Linked DNA regions of Synechococcus sp. PCC 7335. The protein of the gene in region 1 interacts with the protein of each later gene in a pairwise test. Links are inferred from orthologs where the notes say so. Each region holds a gene or a part of one and is shown on either strand. Other genes may lie near its edges.

Region 1 (7,974 bases):
GTATAAAGCCCGATAGCTCACCCCTGCTTGCAGATTTCAACTTTGTTATGGATCAATTTCCTTGGCTGTCGTTTATTGTTTTCTTCCCGTTCCTAGCGGCGCTGCTGATTCCGGTCATTCCCGATGAGAAGGGTCGCACCGTTCGTTGGTACGCCCTAGTTATTGGACTAATTGACTTCGCTGCTATTGTCTACGCTTTCGTCAATCACTACGACATCAACAGCGCAGGTATGCAGCTGTACGAAAGCTACGCTTGGGTACCTCAGCTCGATTTGCGCTGGTCTGTCGGCGTTGATGGGCTTTCTATGCCGCTGGTGCTGCTGACGGGCTTTATTACGACGTTGGCGATCCTGGCCTCTTGGCCGGTTACCTTCAAGCCAAAGCTATTCTATTTTCTGCTGCTATCTATGTACGCAGGTCAAATTGGCGTATTTGTCGTACAAGACATGCTGCTGTTCTTCCTAATGTGGGAGCTAGAGCTGCTGCCGGTTTACCTATTGCTTTCTATCTGGGGTGGCAAGAAGCGGCTGTACGCGGCGACAAAGTTTATTCTCTACACTGCTGGCGGCTCGCTGTTTATCTTACTAGCGGCACTGGGTATGGCCTTTTACGGCGATACCATCAGCTTTGATATGCAGACGCTGGCGGCCAAAGAATTTCCTTTGAGGTTGCAGCTATTCCTCTACTCTGGCTTCTTGATTGCCTACGCAGTCAAGCTACCGATTATTCCATTTCATACTTGGCTGCCGGATGCTCACGGTGAGGCCACTGCGCCCGTACACATGTTGCTAGCTGGCATCTTGTTGAAGATGGGTGGTTATGCAATTATCCGGATGAACGTCGAGATGTTACCGGATGCTCATGCCATAATTGCGCCAGGGCTAGTAATTTTTGGCGTGGTGAACATCATCTACGCAGCGCTGACATCGTTTGCTCAGAACAATTTGAAGCGAAAGATTGCCTACTCCTCGATTTCCCATATGGGATTTGTGATGATTGGAATTGGTTCGTTTACCAACCTTGGACTCAGTGGCGCGGTCTTGCAAATGGTTTCTCACGGTCTAATCGGCGCAAGTCTGTTTTTCCTAGTGGGTGCTACCTATGATCGGACTCATACGCTGATTCTCGATGAGATGGGCGGTGTCGGTCGCAAAATGCCAAAGATCTTTGCGATGTTTACAACATGTTCGATGGCATCTCTCGCTTTGCCAGGAATGAGTGGCTTCGTGGCTGAGCTGATGGTTTTTGTCGGCTTTGCAAACAGCGATGCTTACGGCTTCAACTTCAAGCTGATTGTGGTGATGCTGATGGCAGTCGGGGTGATTTTGACGCCTTTATATCTGCTATCTATGCTGCGAGAGATTTTCTACGGCCCTGAGAACCAGGAGCTGATTGAGCATGAAGTGCTAATTGACGCAGAGCCACGCGAGGTATTTGTGATTACCTGTTTGCTCATCCCCATTATTGGATTTGGTTTGTATCCTAAGGGATTGACCCAGCTCTATGATGCGAAGACCGTTCAGATCACTGAGCGGATTCGAACAGAGATGTTTGCGATCGCACAAGACAAGAATCCACCGCTTCCAATCGCGACCACGCCTTTGCTCAACGCCCCCCTGATAGGCGCACCAGAGCTAGGCAAGCAGCCATAAATACGGGTCTCGATTTCATACAACCCCCCAGTACCTTTGGGGGGTTGTTGCGTTTTGAGCATTTAAAACAAAAAATAAAACAGAAATTAGTATAGTCAAACTCATAGGCTAGGACGCTTAAACCGAAGACCTAAGAGCGTGAACGCTCTGATTCACAGAAGTACTTGACAAGATAAGCACCTATCTTCTATAGCTCTAACAACATTTATAACTACATCCGCTGGGCAGCAGTCCACGCTAGAGATCTTTGAACTTATCTTTTGCGGCTGGTCTTAGGACCGATGTCACTCAATTTTTCTCAGTACAAGACTGGGCGATCGAAGCTCGGCTGCTACGCTGGATGACTTTGCTCTGGCTGTCCGTTGGCTTAGTCGTGTTGTACTCTGCCTCTTATCATGCGGCTGAAGACGACTATGGAAGGGGTAGCCACTATTTCTCAGTGCAGCTTGTTTGGATGTTGATAGGGCTAGTGATTTCTAGATATATCACTCGCCACCCACTGCAGCAGATAATGCGGCTTTCAGGTTGGCTGCTGTTGGTATTTATGCTGTTGGTAATGGCAACTCATATTCCAGGTGTGGGGATTTCGGTTAATGGCGCCACTCGCTGGCTACCACTAGGGCCTTTCTTGATTCAGCCCTCAGAGCTAATGAAACCTTTTCTCGTTCTGCAAAGTGCTCAGCTTTTTGGCAAATGGCATAGGCTAACCAACCAAACTAGGCTCATTTGGCTAGGAATCTTTACACTCGGACTGCTATCGATCTTGGCTCAGCCTAACCTCAGTACGACAGCTGTTTGCGGCATGACGATTTGGCTAATCGCATTGGCAGCTGGTTTACCCTATAGACAGTTGATATTGACAGCTTCGAGTGGGTTAGTGGCGGCGCTGGTCAGTATTAGCATCAAGTCTTATCAGCGCGATCGCATCACCTCGTTCCTTGATCCTTGGGCTGATCCGGCTGGAAAGGGCTACCAGCTAGTTCAAAGCATCCTAGCTATTGGCTCAGGCGGCCTTGGAGGAGCTGGCTATGGTTTCTCTGCCCAAAAAGAATTTTTCTTACCAATCCAATATACTGACTTCATTTTCTCAGTCTTCGCCGAAGAGTTTGGATTTATTGGTAGTGCTGTTCTACTGATCTTTTTTGCTATCTACAGTACGCTTGCTCTAGTCGTTGCCGTTCAGTCTCAAAAAACAGTCCATCGTTTGGTTGCCATTGGCTGCATGGTTCTACTAGTGGGTCAATCACTGATAAATATCGGCGTTGCAACGGGTTCTCTACCTACAACAGGACTGCCTTTGCCGCTGTTTAGCTATGGCGGCAGCTCAGTCATCGCTAGTCTAATTACCGCGGCGCTCTTGATCAGGGTGGCGCGCGAATCACGAGATGCAAACGTATTGCCTTTGAGATCGCTTTCTCGTTCAAAGAGTTAAAAGGCTATTTACGTAGGATCGCCCAGCGTATGGAATCGCAAAACATGTCATAGCAGGGCAGGTCAGCACTTCGGTACAATATATAGATACTGACTACCAGATCATCTGAGCTGGGTTATTCCAAACTATGGGCGATTCTCTCTCAGAGACGTTGTATGAGCGCCTACAATTGTTTCTCTATCATCTTAGCCAGGCTGCTAACGGATGGGTAGAAGCTCAGTTAGGCCATCTATCGCTAGCGAGTATAGGAATTATCGCAGTAGCGGGTCTTCTGACTAGCTTGACCCCCTGTATGCTTTCTATGCTGCCGATTACAGTCGGCTACATGGGTAGCTACGAATCAAAAAGTCGTTGGCAATCAGTGGGGCAATCAGTCTGGTTTGCGGTTGGGCTAGCGACTACGCTGGCAGGACTAGGACTAGCCGCTAGTAGTTTGGGTTGGGTATATGGACAGGTGGGCGTTGGTTTACCAATCGTGGTGAGTATGATCGCCATCCTGATGGGATTAAACCTTCTAGAAGCACTTCCGCTTCCCCCCTTACCTTCTTTTAACGATACAGAATTTCTACAAAACGACATTCCCCGCTCAGTTAAGTCCTATTTGCTAGGACTGACCTTTGGTCTGGTAGCTTCTCCTTGTAGTACTCCAGTACTAGCGACGCTACTAGCTTGGGTGGGCGAGAAGGGAGATCCGGTGCTTGGAGCATCCCTATTACTTGCCTACACTATCGGCTACGTCGCTCCATTAATGCTAGCCGGAATCTTTACAGCTTCAATCAAACGAATCTTAGAGATCAGGCGATGGTCTGGCTGGATTACGCCTGCGAGCGGTGTGCTACTAGTTGGGTTTGGCCTGTTCTCGCTGGTCACACGGCTACTCCCTATCGCCTAATCTATTTAGTTTCTTCTTAGTCTTCATATGCTTACCGCCGTAAAACGCTATTTCCGCAAAGAGCTTGTCCCAGTATTGGCGGATCTAAAACTAGCGATCGCCCTGCTTCTGGCGATCGCTGTATTTAGCGTCAGCGGCACCGTCATCGAGCAGGGCCAAGGACTGAGCTTCTACCAAGAAAACTATCCTGACTCTCCAGCGCTCTTTGGCTTTCTCACCTGGAAGTTTATCGTGATCTTAGGGTTAGATCATGTCTATCGCACCTGGTGGTTTCTCTCTATCCTGATTCTCTTTGGCGCCAGTCTTACTGCCTGCACCTTTACTCGGCAGATTACAGCACTGCGTTGGTTTTCTCGCACTTGGAATTTCTACAGCAAGCCTCGCCAGTTTGAGAAGATGGCGTTGAGTACCGAGCTAGAAGGAGGAGATTGGCAGGTTTTGCGATCGCAGCTCAGCGATCATCGATACAAAGTCTATGAGAAAAGCGAAAGTGGAAACACTATGCTTTACGCTCATAAAGGGCTCTCTGGGCGTATTGGTCCGATTGTGGTTCATGCCAGCATGCTGCTTATCCTAGGCGGAGCAATACTCGGTTCTATGACCGGCTTCTTTGCCCAAGAAATGGTTCCTAGCGGCCAAACTTTCAAAGTCCAAAACATCTTTGATGCAGGTCCTTGGGCAGGGCCACAGATTCCCAAAGATTGGTCGGTCCACGTCAATCGCTTCTGGATCGACTACTCCCCTGAAGGACGGGTTGATCAGTTCTATTCCGATCTTTCTGTTTTAGATAACGCAGGCGAAGAGGTAAAACGCAAAACTATTTGGGTAAATCAGCCGCTACGCTACAAGAACGTTACTTTGTATCAGGCAGACTGGGCCGTTGGCGGGATTAAGGTTCGCGTTAATAATAGCCCGACTTTTGAGCTGGCGATGGCCCCTCTAGACGTAGAAGGCGCTAAGCTGTGGGGAACTTGGGTGCCTACCAAACCGGATATGAGCGCAGGCGTGTCACTCATCGCACAAGATTTGCAAGGCACTCTGCTGCTATACGATATGGGTGGAAAGCTTGTTTCTACCGTCCGTCAAGGTGGCAGCGCCGAAGTCAATGGTATCACCCTTCACCTAGACGAGATTATTGGCAGTACAGGTCTGCAGATCAAAGCTGACCCAGGTATTCCTGTGGTCTATTTGGGATTTGGCCTGCTAATGGTTGGTGTAGTCATGAGCTACATATCCCATTCTCAAGTGTGGGCGCTCAAAACAGCAGACAAGCTGTTCGTTGGCGGTCGGACTAACCGGGCTCAGGTTTCCTTTGAGAAAGAACTGATTAGTTTTCTAGATAAAACTACGAAAGCCTCTACTGCTCAGTCAACTGCTCCTATTCCTGCCGAGACGATTGCCTAATACTTAAGTAGTCAGCTATCTTGCTCACAATTCACTTCTAGCACTCTCCTAAGCTCTCATCGTTTAGCTCATCTGGCTCATATCTGACTCAATGCGTATCCTACTGGTAGATGATGAAGTAGAACTAACCGATCCACTTAGCCATCTTTTGCGGCGCCAAGGCTATAGCGTCGATGTTGCTAGTGATGGTGAAACAGGAGCGCAGATGGCAATCAGCGGGCAGTACGATTTGCTCATTCTAGACCGGATGCTGTCAAAGATGAGTGGATTAGAGATTTGCCAGAAAGTGCGATCGCAGGCTCTATCTACACCCGTTCTCTTCCTAACAGCAAAAGATACGCTAGATGATCGCGTCGATGGTTTAGACGCAGGCGCAGACGACTACTTAGTCAAACCTTTTGAGCTACGAGAGTTGCTAGCCCGTGTTCGCGCACTGCTTAGACGCCCAGGATCTCCCTCAGTTGCATCTCCGTCTATTCTTCAGTTCGAGGACCTCAAGCTCCAGGTCGAAAACCAGCTAGTTAGCCGCAATGGCAAGTCGATTGAGCTATCAGATAAAGAAGTTCAGCTCTTGGCTTATTTGATGCGATCGCCCCATCAACTACTCACGCATGCCCAGATCTATGATGCCGTTTGGGGAGAAGGCTCAGCGCCAAGCAGTAATACGCTAGCTGCCCAAATGCGCCTACTCCGTAAAAAAATAGAGCAGCCAGGCCAGCCTGTCCTTATCCACACGGTTTATGGAAAGGGCTACCGATTAGGTTCAGCAGCATAGCACCTTGGCCAGCGCTATCCACCTTAATAGCAGTGTTTATTAAAAAGGATTTGTAAAACGCTGTTGTAATTGTAAAGCAAAGTAAAAATACATCCAGTTTACGTAGTTATGCGTAGTATAACTACGTACCGGTATGGGAAAAGCCAAAGTCAGTCAGTTCTCAGCTTACTTTTTCATTCCTTTCTCCTAGTTTAGAGGTCAAGAACGAAATGAGTCAGCTAGAAAGTCCTCAGCAGAGATCATCCTCTATCAAGAGTAGTCAAGCTAGACGACAAACCTATCAGCTAGCGAGCCTCGACGATAAGAGGATGGACGGAACTGAGCATCTAGACCTGCTTCATCTACCCTTACTAATACCTAAAAGATCAGAGCCTGTAGCTTCCACAGGCAGTATTCTGTTAGATTCTTTGATAGAGGACTACGCTGATGAGTCTCCTGTCCTCCAGGACCTAAGTCTGATTGAGATTTCCACCCTCGACAACTCAGACCCTAGAGAACAAGAACCCATAGAATCGCAGGAATACCGAGAGTATCTAGAACAGAGCTATTCAAGGACAGCCAGCTCACAGCCAAAGCCGCCTAATGAAGCTTTGGATCACAAACCGCCCGCTACCTCTCAAAATTCGCATACGTCTTTACACCCTTCCGCAGAGCCCGACGAATCTCATCAACCGTCAGCCGAACAGGCCGCTATATCCATAGCAGACGATGGGCCAGCGGATAGAGAATCTGCCGCTTCGGTGGGTCTACTCAACATTAACGACGAGCTGCTATTTGGGGGTGCCTATAGTGATCACTTCTCCATTGATCCCTACATGCCCCTAGGCGATGACGGCAGAGTTTACATCTTGACTTACCTTCTTCAACATCTATCAGCCTTCACGGTAAGCCAACTACAGTATGGCTTTCCTTACAATGCCGACCCCACATTGATTAATCAGCCGGATTCACCAAGATATCTAACCGTTCTAGAGGAGAGTTATTTCGACCTAGATGACTTGAATTCTATGGACGAACTCGATAGCTTTAAGATCTCTAATGCTGCTGAAGATTCTCAATTGAGACCACCCAATACAAAGAGCGAACCAGAAGAGCTGAGCGAGCAGGTACGCCTGCTCAAGGAGAAAATAGAGCTTCTTAATCAGAAACTAGAACAGATTACTATCTCCTAGTCACGCTCTGTTATATCACCCTCTTTCAGTATGTCACCATCTTTTACAAAGAGTAGCGGTTGCCACCGCGTCCGACTCTTCAAAGAAAGTGAACAGTTGTGTTGATGTTGTTGTTTTGAAGAATCTGAGTGACTAGATTGTGATCGCAGATATCGCCTTCTATCAGCTGTACTTGCCCAAACCAAATTGAACCTTATCAAACTACTTTTGTTTCCTGCATAGATGAGCTTGTCGAGTACATATACTAGATTGTCTGTTCTATCACACCAGTAGCGTAAAAATTAGAACCAACAAATCTTGCGCCTCCGGCTATCCAGAACACGCTTAAACATAGTCGCCCACTTAAGAGTTGTTTCTATTTATACACTCTCCCTTCACACATACCCCTTCACCGCACGTATAGCTTCATTAAGTGATAAGTCAAAGCTAATATGGACTCCTGCATCCTTCAAAAGGTCAAGATTCAACATATTACTTCGACCCCTTTGATAGTTCAAACATACACCCTTCGAACAAGGTGTTTCCCTATGAAAATCGCTGTACTAAGAGAGTTATTCTACTAATAAGGATGTTCATTTAATGGCAGTTCGCTATTTTTCACTTGTCATCGGCCTAGTGTATCTAGTCCTTGGCTTTACAGGGTTGAT
Region 2 (5,521 bases), 2.1 Mb from region 1 along the record:
TCAGCAAGGGTATCAAAGGGTAATAATCCTCATCTAGCAATAGCAGCGTGTGCATCGCTGCACTAAACGAAAGCCCTAATAGCTGTGATGGATCTAAGTTTGCAACTACCTGGGAAACTGTTTGTACTACCGCTTGCAAAATCTCATCTGCATTCTGTTCTGCTGCTCCCGGGACCGGCGCATTGAGTGAATATCCTTGAGCGCTACGAGCTAGCTGTCGGCCTTCTCTATCGAACGCAATTGTCTTTGTACTGCTCGTACCGATATCTATTCCAAGAATGTATTTCATGAAGGAGATGATCTAGCTGGGTCACCTGTATACCTAATGTTCTCTTGTATAACCATAGTCAGCTATATACCAGTGGTCACTTCATACATTCTCGAAGAGTGAATCCTGGTTCTAGAAAGACTGTTTACACACTGTTATACAACAAAGATTGTCGTACCAAGCCTATTGTCCTAAGACAAAGTCGTCAGTGAGCACACATCGGCGTAGCGTGCTTGTTAGTAAGTATTTGAGCTAAGCCCTAGTGCTAATCTATCTCTAATTCTGTACTTCTAATTCTGTTGGTTCGTCTGCGGCTGACTCAGTTTCTACTGATGTAGGTGAGGCCTGATCTGGAGCTATCCCTTCTAATACCACTAGTGAATCCAGCAGCTTTTTGACTAGAGGGGCGGCGACAGTTCCACCATAAGCGTTTTCGCCTTGAGGCTCGTCTACGACGGCAAGAACGACATAGCGAGGATCGCTGACCGGGGCAATCCCTACAAAGCTAGTGATCCGTTGATCGCCGTATGAGCCTTGTTCTGTTGCTTTCTGGGCGGTCCCTGTTTTTCCTGCAATCTGATAGCCGTTGACCTTAGCAGCAGAGCCCGTGCCGTCATCTACAACCTCTTTCATCATAGCTAAGACCTGCTTTGTTGTCTCAGGCGAAAAGACTTGCTTAGGCGCGGTTCTCTTTGGGGTCCAGCTTAGTTGGCCCTCACTGTCGAGCAGCCCTCGCACGACTCGAGGTTTTACCATCTCACCACCGTTGGCCAGGCTGCTATGAAGCTGTACTAGCTGGATAGGTGTTAGCGAGAATCCCTGACCAAAGGCAGTCGTTGCTGCTTCGATTGGGCGGCTAATAAACTGCTCTCGGTCCTTAAGCTGGCCCTTAGTTTCTCCGGGAAGTTCTATACCAGTCGCCTGACCTATTCCTAATTTCTCTAGCCACGCATAGTAGTCGGCTGGCGGTAAGGCTTGCATAATATGCACCATACCAACGTTACTTGAATAGCGCAGAACGTCTGTAATCGAGAGCCGGCCTCGGGCCCCCTCCCAGTGATAGTCGACATTCTGGATTGGCCATCCGCCAACCTGGATCTGGCCTTCATCGTAGATAGTGTCGTTGGGGTCGATGCCGCCGTTTTCTAGCGCGATCGCCACGTTGATTGGTTTAAATGTAGAGCCTGGTTCGTAGAGGTCGCTGACCGCCCAGTTCTTGAAATACTCTAAATCCGCTTCATAATAACGATTAGGATCGTAGGTAGGCACAACCGCTAATGTGAGGATTTCGCCGGTTTGAGCATCCATCACAATGAGAGCACCGCGCTTTGCTTTATACTCAGCTACTGTCGCCGCCAAGTTTTCCTGGGCAATTCGCTGTAGCCGACTATCAATCGTCAACTGCATCTTCAAATCGTCTTGAGCAACTAGCTGCGAAGATGCAATTTCTCTTGTGTCAGTATTGTCGTACTTCAGCTGATCTTTCTGGCTTAACTCGATTCCTGATTCTGGTTTGCCATCGAGATTCACGTAGCCAGTGACCTGCGAGAATAGCTGGCCTTGAGGATATACCCTTTGCGGTGATGGTAGCAGATCGAGTCCATCTAGTCCGAGCGAGCGCAGGCGTTTGGCGGTCTCACTTGAGATCTCAGAAGCTAGTTTGATACCGCTCTCTTGAGTTTGAAACTGTCTTTCTAAAGACCGTGCGTCTTGGTCAATCAGGCCGCTGATTGCCGTTGCGATCGCTGATGATGACTCCTTAAACAGCTTGGGATGAACATAGAGCGTGTACAGCAATTGGTCCATCGCCACTACGTTGCCCTGACGATCTACAATCTGCCGTCTTGCACTTCGAGGCGTTACTTGCATTGTCTGCTGCGCTTTGGCTTTCGCTTGGAGCTCAGAAGCAATGACTATCTGTAGATGAGCTAGGCGATAGCCCAGTCCCATTATGGCCAGTATGAGCATACCCCATACGAAAATCAAACGCGGCTGCAAGAACTGTTGGTGAGTGCTGCGACTAGTCTTGGCTGTAGCCCGTTGTCTAACGTCTTTTGTCCTTGAACGGATATCTATATCAGGGCCAGCATTTGTTCTAGCAGTAGTGTTTAATAAGCGTTTGGATCGTCGTCGTCGTCGTTGCAACATCGATTCCTTCTGGTGTTCAGATTCGCTAGATGCCGACATAGAAATTTCCTTTTCCTAACGCTTGCTTTCTCCTTCCGCCTTATCCCCCTTCTGCCTTATCCAAAGAGATCAAAGAAATAGAAAGCGTAGTCGATGCCCTGTGTATTATCCCTAGTATCCTAAAGGCTGCAACCACTTTTGTCCTTTTTCTTCGGAGTTTATTTTGGCTCGTTGGGGTTCAGGCGTAATAAACAACAGATCATCTGGCTGATAAGGTTCTAGGCCAGAGTTTTCTTCGATTGCCTGTTCTGCCAAACTTTGCCTGATTGACTCATTGGCTATAGTCAGCTGCTGCGATTCACTTTGTAGTGCATTCAGCCGAGCTTGTGCTTGATTTGTTGATCTATTTGTATATGCGCTGGAGCCATAGACCACTAAAGCCCCAGCGACTAGCAGACCTGCCAAGACCGTAGACCCCTGCTGAATCTGACGCAAGAGTTTTAATCCAGATGGCAACCGAGGCTGTCTAGGTAGCTTGATCGGAGTTGAGACTGGCGAGTGCTTAACAAGTTGATCTTTGTGCGCTTGCCTAGGTAGCTGGGTTAGATGCGATTTTGCCAGGGTATCTCTAGGCTGTGCCAGCTTCGCGGTACTGGTAGCTGGCATACCGACGGGTGGAATCTTCGCAGCTAGGATAGACCCCTCTTTCGTCTGCCTAGCTAGCCTGCTCAAGTTAGCTGACCGATGAGCTTGGGCAGACTGGATGACTAGTTGCGAAGATTGGCGAGGAGCAGAACTCAGGTCGGCATCAGACTGATAGCCAGGCAGATCTCGGTGAGATAATTTCTTATAGGGCTGCACAGAAGGCTCAAAAACAGTAGCGGAGACCATATGGGAGCAAGGGATAAAAGAACTAGGCTTTTGGCAAGGAGGCTACGCTATGCCAAAGAAGGCACTCGGCGCTACTGTAGCGATTCCTCATATCAAATTACGCGAATACTACCCTGCAAATGGAATAAGAACAAGGTTAGCAACAAGCTTTTCTTCGAAAAACTTTATGAAATAGGTTGACAGCTCCGCAGAAGTACGTAGTTAAGGTGAATAAAGGACAGATCGAGTTGTCGTCTGGTGTAGTTAAACATACAGAACAAAAATGCGCTGGCTATGAGTAACAACCAGCGCAAACAGTGAGTTTATATATTTATTTGATCTCTAGCTTTTTGATCTCTAGCCTTAGCAAAGCTTAACGCCGCGGTCTAGGTTTATCAGGTAGACCTACCATGTCTGCATTGCTCTTACCAGGCGGAATCATGGGATAGCAGTTTTCATTGCGTCGAACATGTACATCTAACAAGACCGGACCATCATGAGACAGCATCTGTGCGATCGCATCTTCTAATTCACTAGGATCGCTAATGACCATCCCTTTGACACCGAATGCCTGGGCCAACAGCTCAAAGTTCGGCATCCCTGCTGCCATCTCAGAAGAAGAATAGCGCTCGCCAAAGAATGTTTCTTGCCACTGGCGCACCATACCCTGCCAGCCGTTGTTAAGGATGACTGTTTTTACCTTGATACCGTACTGAGCCAGTGTTGCTAGCTCTTGCAGATTCATCTGAAAGCTCGCATCTCCACTGACACACACTACCTGAGCCTCAGGCAAAGCCACCTGAACACCTAGTGCGGCAGGTAGGCCAAAGCCCATCGTCCCGAGCCCCGCGCTCGATATCCACTGGCGCGGACCATTCTTGAGGAACTGCGCTGCCCACATCTGATGCTGTCCTACATCGGTTGTGCAGTAGGCATGAGGGGCTTGCTTACTAATTTCTACAATGACAGACTGGGGTGAAATATCATCTGGGTATACAGGCGCAACTAGAGGAAAGTCTTGTTTCCAAGTTTCAATTTGATCGCGCCAGGATTGACTTCTGTTGACATCTAGAGCAGCTTGGCCTGACAAGCGATCAAGCATCCGCGCTAGAACAGCCTTGACATCACCGACAATAGGAACTTCAGGTACCCGGTTTTTACCAACTTCAGCCGGATCGATGTCAATGTGGATAACTTTTGCGCTAGAGGCAAATTCATCTAGTTTGCCAGTTACCCGGTCGTCAAAGCGAGCGCCAATAGCGACTAGCAAATCACACTCGCTCACCGCAAAGTTGGCATAGGCAGTGCCATGCATTCCTAGCATGCCAACGGCAAGCGGGTGGTGTTCGTCTACAGCCCCTTTGCCCATTAAAGTATTCGTCATCGGGGCATAAAAGGCTTCGGCGAGTGCTTTGATCTCGGCGTGAGCACCAGAGGCGATCGCTCCACCGCCTACATAGAGTAAAGGCCGCTCTGATGCCTGTAGTAGCTCAATCGCCTCATCTACCAAATTATCGTCAATGTCTATCTGAGGAGAATAGCCCGGAATTTTGACATCCCCAGGCTCAACCGGAATATAGTCAATCTCTTCAATGCCCACATCTTTTGGCACATCGATCAGCACTGGACCGGGTCTACCCGTCTTCGCGATATGGAACGCCTCTGCCACAATCTGCGACATTTGATTGGGATCGCGGACCACATAGGAGTGCTTCACAATCGGCAGAGTAATCCCATAGATATCTGTTTCTTGAAAAGCATCAGTCCCAATTGCCGCACGAGTCACTTGTCCAGTCACCACGACCATTGGGATTGAATCCATCTGGGCAGTGGCAATTCCGGTTACTAGGTTAGTGGCACCCGGACCAGAGGTGGCAAAGCAAACGCCGACTTTCCCTGTCGCCCGGGCATAGCCGTCTGCCGCATGCGATGCACCTTGCTCGTGCCGAACCAAAATATGCTGGACTTGGCCTTTGGCTTCAGCGTGGTGGAGGGCGTCATAGATGGGCAAAATAGCCCCACCTGGATAACCAAAGATGTGCTCAACGCCATGACGTACCAGACTATCGATCAGCGCATAAGCACCACTAACTCGCTGGGTAGCCTTGGAAGAATCTAACGTAAACGTAGCAGGAGAGGCCATAGAGGGTACCGAAGGAAATTCAAACTTGTGTATTAAAAAAGACTTCGCGTTAACTAAAACGCTCAGTTTTTCTTGGGGGCAATACTCTAGTCGAGACTCTAGATCTTAATCAG

The links. Proteins that work in one complex are often made in the same cells at the same time.
Region 2: the proteins of S7335_RS11075 (region 1) and S7335_RS01865 interact in binary tests that used the Escherichia coli proteins (3 or more experiments, as listed by UniProt). The link is inferred for Synechococcus sp. PCC 7335 from one-to-one orthologs.

Annotation. Positions count from the first base shown.
Region 1 is NZ_DS989904.1:2,547,752-2,555,725, reverse strand. What follows is about bases 1,198-3,991. They hold S7335_RS11075 (FtsW/RodA/SpoVE family cell cycle protein), read left to right. Parts: upstream 1,198-1,899; coding sequence 1,900-3,084; downstream 3,085-3,991. Other genes in these bases: S7335_RS11070 (cytochrome C biogenesis protein CcdA), read left to right, coding at 3,212-3,976; S7335_RS11080 (NAD(P)H-quinone oxidoreductase subunit 4), read left to right, coding at 1,198-1,652. Also shown: more of S7335_RS11080, read left to right, coding at 48-1,197; S7335_RS11065 (cytochrome c biogenesis protein), read left to right, coding at 4,004-5,380; S7335_RS11060 (response regulator transcription factor), read left to right, coding at 5,472-6,155; S7335_RS11055 (hypothetical protein), read left to right, coding at 6,365-7,327; S7335_RS11050 (DUF4383 domain-containing protein), read left to right, coding at 7,907-7,974.
Region 2 is NZ_DS989904.1:427,008-432,528, reverse strand. What follows is about bases 1-2,932. They hold S7335_RS01865 (penicillin-binding protein 2), read right to left. Parts: upstream 2,456-2,932; coding sequence 545-2,455; downstream 1-544. Other genes in these bases: S7335_RS01860 (hypothetical protein), read right to left, coding at 2,567-2,932; S7335_RS01870 (gluconokinase), read right to left, coding at 1-289. Outside these bases: more of S7335_RS01860, read right to left, coding at 2,933-3,286; ilvB (biosynthetic-type acetolactate synthase large subunit), read right to left, coding at 3,639-5,408. UniProt on the Escherichia coli protein: Essential cell division protein that catalyzes cross-linking of the peptidoglycan cell wall at the division septum. Required for localization of FtsN.